One region of the Caballeronia sp. LZ029 genome, then DNA from elsewhere that is predicted to be linked to it. Evidence: riboswitches for the same ligand, from Rfam matches in the RefSeq annotation. Region 1 holds a riboswitch; the other holds the start of a gene.

What was found. Region 1 has a riboswitch for cobalamin ahead of QCE73_RS03310 (TonB-dependent receptor domain-containing protein). Riboswitches for the same ligand answer to the same signal wherever they lie in the genome.
Region 2: another riboswitch for cobalamin. It lies ahead of cobW (cobalamin biosynthesis protein CobW); the one in region 1 lies ahead of QCE73_RS03310 (TonB-dependent receptor domain-containing protein).

What each region holds. Positions count from the first base shown of each region.
Region 1 is NZ_JARUXO010000001.1:712,109-715,646, forward strand. It holds gene QCE73_RS03305 (ATPase) at 1-337, opposite strand, end outside; cobalamin riboswitch at 596-921, shown strand; gene QCE73_RS03310 (TonB-dependent receptor domain-containing protein) at 1,001-2,875, shown strand; gene QCE73_RS03315 (iron ABC transporter permease) at 2,911-3,538, shown strand, end outside.
Region 2 is NZ_JARUXO010000004.1:987,828-991,365, reverse strand. It holds gene QCE73_RS30570 (hypothetical protein) at 1-127, opposite strand, end outside; gene QCE73_RS30565 (cobalamin biosynthesis protein) at 102-527, opposite strand; cobalamin riboswitch at 617-873, shown strand; gene cobW (cobalamin biosynthesis protein CobW) at 993-2,078, shown strand; gene cobN (cobaltochelatase subunit CobN) at 2,085-3,538, shown strand, end outside.

The DNA.
Region 1 (3,538 bases):
GCAATTCCGCTTCATGTGCTTCCGGGGAATCGGCTTCGAGGAGATCGAGTTGATTGTCGGCTTCGTCATGCTGCCCGGTTTTCGCGCGCGGCAGCTTTTCGAGAATCGCGTTGAGGCGAACTTGCGCGTCGTCGATTTTCGCGGAGAGCGAATCGCGTTCGGATTGCAGCGTATCGCGCTCTTCACGCACTTGCGCAAGCTCGGCCTGCACGTTCGCATAGTCGGCGCGCAGTTGTTCGAGTTGGTCTTGCAGCGCCTGGCGCGCCTGATTGTGGCGCTCGCTGATCTGGATCAGCCGGCCGATATTTCCTGACAGTGATTCGAGTTCGTTGAGCATGTGCTGCGTCCTCTAAAGACCTCGCATTTTAGCGCGGTTCAACGGAGCTTCCGATAATTGTCTCGTTTCGAGACGTAACAACATGCGATCTTGCGCTTAATCCTTCGAATCAAGCGCATGTCGACATGCATTCGTGTGCAGAAAACGCGAGCGCTGTTGATGGCTCGTGAGGACAGGCCGGCCGATTCTCGTTCGATTCGTCATGTGCCGCGCCCAACTGTCCGCGCCGTTTTCTTGACGGCCCCAACACGCGCTCCTACACTTGCCGCACTTTTTGGTGCTCGCATTCGCGGATCTCGCGGATGCAGTCAAACGGGAAACAGGGAGCGAAGTCTCCGAAGTCCGACCGGGACCAACCTGGGACGAGCCAACCTGTGCTGCCCCCGCAACGGTAAGCGACCGCAACGCAAGTTGCAAGTCGTCTCATGCGCGTTTTTGCAGCGCGAGCGTGTGGATTTTCATCACACAGGGTTCATTGCCCGAATCGACTGCAAGAAACGTGTCGACGCCACTGCGCACGATGCGCGGGAAGGCGAGACGATTCATCGCCAGCCCGGATACCGGCCAGAGTTCGACGCATCGGCGCTGATCGCGCGGTGCGTTCGTCGCGCATCGTCCTCGCGGGGAGCGGGGTCGCGCTCACGCGAAACGGACACTTCATTCATGGTATTGCCACAGGCCGCCCTCAAGAACGGCCGCTCTCGTCATGGCGCGCTCGTTGCCGCGGTCATCGGTTTGCCGCTCGCCGGCGCCGCACATGCCGCCGATGACGCTTCGCAAGCGCTTGCTCCTGTCGTCGTCACCGCGACGCGCGCGCCGCAGCCGCTCGCCGAATCGATCCCGCAGACATCGGTGTTCGATGAACAGGACATCGCCGACGCCAACGCCGACGATGCGCTCGGCCTCATCGCGCTCGCGCCCGGCGTGCAGATCACGCGCAACGGCGGACCGGGCGCGACGTCGGGTCTCTACATACGCGGCGCGGCGTCCTCGCAATCGCTCGTTTTGATCGATGGCGTGCGCGTCGAATCGGCGTCGCTCGGCGCGGCGCAGCTATCGCAACTGATGCTCGATCAGATCGGGCGCGTCGAGGTCGTGAACGGCAATGTGTCGGCGTTGTACGGCTCGAATGCGATCGGCGGCGTCGTGCAGATCTTCACGAAGGAAGGCGAGCCGCATCCGCCGCGCTTCAACTTCGAAGCCGAATACGGCAGCTATCACACGCAGCGTCAGTCGGCGGGCGTGAGCGGCGCGCTCGACAAGGACGGCCGCACGACCTTCAGCCTGAACGTCTCGCGCGAGAAGACCGACGGCTTTTCGTCGATCGATCCGAATATCGCGCCCGGCGCGAATCCGAACGCGAACGGCTATCTGAACGAGAGCGTCGCGGCGACGCTGCGCCACCAGTTCAGCGACAAGTGGGACGCGGGCGTGCGCTTCCTGCAATCGAACGGCATCAGCAGTTTCGACGATGCCTACGGCCTGCCGACCGATATCAACGAATCGCACGATCGCGTGCGCTCGGCGTCGGTGTTCGCGAACGGCAAAATCACCGGCGACTGGACCACGCACTTCACGATCGCGCAGGGACAGGACCGCGCGAACATCGAGCAGAACGGCGTCTATACGAACCGCTTCAATTCGGAGAACCGTCAATACACGTGGCAGAACGACTTCAAAATCAGCGACGCGCACAAGCTGCTCTTCGGTTACGAGCATCTCGATCAGACGCTCGATTCCGATCAGCTCACTGCGCCCGATCGTCACGTGAATTCGGTGTTCGCGGGCTACGTGGGCCACATCGGCGCGAGCGAATTGCAGGCGAATCTGCGTCACGACCAGTATTCCGATTTCGGCGGCGCGAACAGCTACTATCTGGGCTACGCGTATAACTTCGATGCGCACTGGAAGGCGAGCGCGAGCTATGCGGCATCGTTTCGCGCGCCGAGTTTCGACGACCTCTACTATCCGTTCAGCGGCAACCCGTCGATTCAGCCGGAGCGCAGCCATTCGGTCGAGGCGGCATTGCAGTACGCATCGAATGCGCTCGGCGTCGCGCGCGTGACGCTGTTCCAGACGCGCTATTCGAATCTGATCGACTATGTGTCCGACGGCGGTTTCTACTATGTCGCGCAGAACGTCGGGCGGGCGAAGGTGCAGGGCATCGAGGGATCGTGGGCGGGACACGTCGGCGCAACCGACGTGCGCGCGGGCGTCACGTTCCAGAATCCCGTCGACGAGACGAATCACGAGGATCTGACGCGGCGCGCGCGGCGTTTCGCGACGCTCACGGCGCATCGCACGATCGGGCGCTGGCGTGTCGGCGGCGAGTGGATCGTGAGCGGGCAACGCAGCGACTACGATTCGACGCTCGCGGGGTATGGCATCGTGAATCTTTCGGCGCGCTACGACATCTCGAAGTCGTGGTATGTCACGGCGCGCATCGACAATCTGTTCGACAAGGACTATGAACTCGCGTACTCGTACAACACGCCACGGCGCAGCGCGTACATCACGTTGGGCTGGCATCCGTCGTGAGCCACGCGCCTGAGCGGCTTGCGCGTCCGCACGCGATGAACGCGAGCCGCGCGGCCGCGATCTGGATCGCGCTCGGCGTCGCGACGTTCGTCGTGCTCGTGGCGTCGCTGATGACGGGCAGCGTGACGTTGCCCGTATCGCGTGCGCTCGGCGCGCTCTTTCACGCGAACGCCGCGACACCCGATATCGCCGATGAGATCGTGCTCACACTACGTTTGCCGCGCGCGCTCGCGGGCTTCGCAACGGGTGCGCTGCTCGCGACGGCCGGCGCGCTGCTGCAAGTGCTGCTGAGGAATCCGCTCGCGGAACCGTACGTGCTCGGCGTGTCCGGCGGCGCGGCGACGTTCGCGCTTGCCGCGATGCTCGCATCGGTGCCGTGGTGGGGCGTCGATATCGCAGCGTGCGCGGGCGCGTTCGCATCGATCGTCGTCGTGCTCGGACTCGCGCGCAAGGACCTTTGGCAAAGCGGACAGGATGCGTCGCCGAGACTCCTGCTGACGGGCGTCGTGATCGCGTCGGGATGGGGCGCGCTGATCACGCTGATTCTGAGCATCGCGCCCGAGAACCGGCTGCGCGGCATGATCTTCTGGCTGACGGGCGATCTCAACGGCGCGGCGGCGCCGTGGCCGGCGTTGATCGCGCTCGCTGTCGCGCTCGTCGCGA
Region 2 (3,538 bases), on a different contig from region 1:
GCTCATCGTTCTCGTCTGGCTCTGCCGCGACAAGTTCAGGCCCGTTGTCGCGAAGCCGCTCGCCGAAACCAAAGGCCCGCGGATGGCGACGAAGCCGGTATTCATGTTCCGTTCGCACCGGTTTCATGCGCCGCTGCGATCGCGACGGTTACGCCGCAATCGATCGTCTTTGGCACGATGAGCGTGCGCGCGTGGCCCGCAAGCAGCGCGCATGGCTCGCATACGCCATCGACGTGCAGATGCTTCGCTGCATGATGTGAAATCGCGGTGCGTGGCGCATGCGCGATTTCATCGGCGCTATAGAAGCGCAGCGGCAGGCCGTGACGCTCGCAGAACGCGAGCAAGCCCGCTTCATCCCTTTTCGCATCGATGCTCGCGACGATCGCGATCTCATCGAATCGATGCGTGCCCAGCGCAACACGCACCGCGTGTTCGATCGCGTCGACGCTCGTGCCTCGCCTGCAGCCGATACCGACCGCAAGCCGCATAGCGGCAGACGCATTCATGCGAGCAATGACGGATTCCATGTGCGATTCAAAGAAAGCGCGCCGCGCGGGCCAGCATTATGACACCGCGCGCGCCGCGTCATTTCTTGACGCTCGCGCCCGCCGCGCCTAGACTTTCACGCAGTTTTGGTGCTCGCGCGCGGATTCTCTCGCGCGCAGTTAAACGGGAAGCAGGGCGCGTTCCTTCGACCGATCGAGTGGACGTCAACCTGCGCTGCCCCCGCAACGGTAAGCGATTCCCCGTGCACGCGATGTTTCATCGCATGAACGGGAAGCCGGCTTCGAGGCCACTGCGCGTATTTACGCGCGGGAAGGCGAAGCGGCGCAATCGTCAGCCCGGATACCGGCCAGACTTTCACAGGGATCGCTGTCGCGGGGATGCGGCGCGGCCCATGATCCATCAAGCGTGCGTTTCCCATTTCATCCCGCGGCGTTGTCACGCATCGCGCGACACGAAGCGCTCGCACCTGAAGCCACGGAGCTACGATGCAAACCCGCAAGATCCCCGTCACGGTCGTGACCGGCTTTCTCGGCAGCGGCAAGACCACACTGATGCGGCATATCCTGTCCAACGCGCAAGGAAAGCGCATCGCGGTGATCGTCAACGAGTTCGGCGAGCTCGGCATCGACGGGGAAATCCTGAAGGGCTGCGGCATCGGCTGCGACGACGAAGCCGGGTCCAAAGACCGCAATCTGTACGAACTCGCGAACGGCTGCCTGTGCTGCACCGTGCAGGAAGAGTTCTATCCGGTGATGGAGCAGCTCGTCGAGCGGCGCGACAGCATCGATCACGTGCTGATCGAAACATCGGGTCTCGCATTGCCTAAGCCGCTCGTGCAGGCGTTCAACTGGCCGTCGATCAAGAACGCGTTCACGGTCGATGCGGTCGTCACCGTGGTCGATGGTCCCGCCGCCGCGAGCGGCCAGTTCGCGGCCAATCCCGTCGCCGTCGATGCGCAGCGCAAGGCCGATCCGAATCTCGATCACGAATCGCCGCTGCACGAGTTGTTCGAGGATCAGCTCGCGTCGGCGGATCTCGTCATCGTGAACAAGACCGATCTCATGGACGATGCAGCGCTGCAAAAAGTCGAGGCGCTCGTGCGTCCCGAGATTCCGCGCGAAGTGAAGATCGTGCCTGCGCAAATGGGCCGGCTCGATGTGCATACGCTGCTCGGTCTCGAAGCGGCATCGGAAGAGACGATTCATCTGCGCCACGATCATCACGGCTCGCCCGACGATGAAGGCCACGCCGATCACCATCACGACAAGTTCGATTCGTTCGTCGTTCAGGGCAAGGTCGAATCGCGCGAGCAGGCCATCGCGGCATTGCATGCGCTCGTCGAGCATCACACGATCTATCGCGTGAAGGGTTTCGCCGCGCTGCCGGGCGCTGCGATGCGGCTCGTCGTGCAGGGCGTCGGGCGTCGTTTCGACAGCTATTTCGATCGCCGCTGGCAAGCCGGTGAAGCGACGACGCAAAGCCGTTTCGTGCTGATCGGCGAAGACCTCGATCGCGACACGCTGCAACGCGCATTCGACGCGGCGCTCGCGAGCGCTGCCGTGCAGGCATAAGCAGCCATGCATCTGCTCCGCACGACACCGGGAGGCTTCGTCGACGATGCGCAAGGCGTCATGCGCATCGATCAGACACGCGCGCCGATCGTGGTGCTCAGTTCCGCCGACACGACGCTCGCGTTGCTCGCGAGCGTGTTTCCGCGTCTGGAAGCGGGCTTTCCCGAAGTGCGGCTCGCGAATCAATCGTTCCTGCGCCAGCCCGCGTCGGTCGATTTCTATATCGACGATGTGTTGCGTCACGCGAAGGTCGTGATCGTCGATCACCTTGGCGGCGAATCGTACTGGCCTTACGGCATCGAACGGCTCGTCGCGCTCGCGAACCAAGAGCAACAGATGCTCGCGATGTTTTCGGGCGATCTCACCGAGGACCCGAATCTCATCGGCAAAAGCACGGCGGATGCCCGGTTTTGCCGCGAGCTGTCGCGCTATCTGCGTGAAGGCGGCGCGCGCAATGCGGAAGAATTCCTGCGCACGATCGCGCATCACGCGTTCGGCTTCGGACGCGAGCCGCAGCCGCCGAGCCCGCTGCCTGCCGTCGCGATCTATCATCCCGAGCGCGATATCGCGACGATCGAAGACTGGCAGGCGCGCTGGACCGAAGGCGCGCCCGTCGCCGCTATTCTTTTTTATCGCGCGCATTTGCAGTCGGGCAATACCGCTGTATTCGATGCGCTCATCGAAGCGCTCGAAAAGGAAGGCATTAATCCGCTGCCGATCGCGATCTCGTCGTTGAAAGAGAGCATGAGCCGCGAAGTCGTGGACCGTTTATGCGCGGAGCATCGCGCATCGCTCGTATTGAACACGACGGCTTTCGCGGCGAGCGTGATCGGTGAAGACGAAGTATTCGAAGTGGCGGGCGATGCGCCCGTGCTGCAAGTCATCCTGAGCGGCGGCAATCGCGACGACTGGCAAAAGGACAATCACGGCTTGAATTCGCGCGATGTCGCGATGCACGTGGCGCTGCCCGAAGTCGATGGCCGCATCATCACGCGCGCGATCAGTTTCAAGGGTCTCGCGTATTACTGCAAGCACACGCAAGTGGACGTGGTGCGCTATCAGGCCGATGCGGAGCGCGTGCGCTTCGTCGCGGAACTGAGCCGCCGCTGGTGCAGGCTGCGTCATACGCCGAATGCGCAGAAGCGCATCGCGCTCGTGCTCGCTAACTATCCGGCGAACGAGGGGCGCATCGGCAACGGCGTGGGACTCGACACGCCCGCATCGGCCATCGGCATTCTGTCGATGCTCGCGCGCGAAGGCTATCGCGTGGGCGACATTCCCGCGAACGGCGATGCGCTCATCGCCGCGCTGACCGAAGGCGTGACCAACGATCCCATCGTGCGCGACTTGCGTCCCGCGCTGCAGAGTCTCGCGCTCGATGACTATCTCGACGCGTATCGCACGTTGCCCGCCGATGCGCGGGCCGCGCTGGAAAAGACCTGGGGCACGCCCGAAGACGA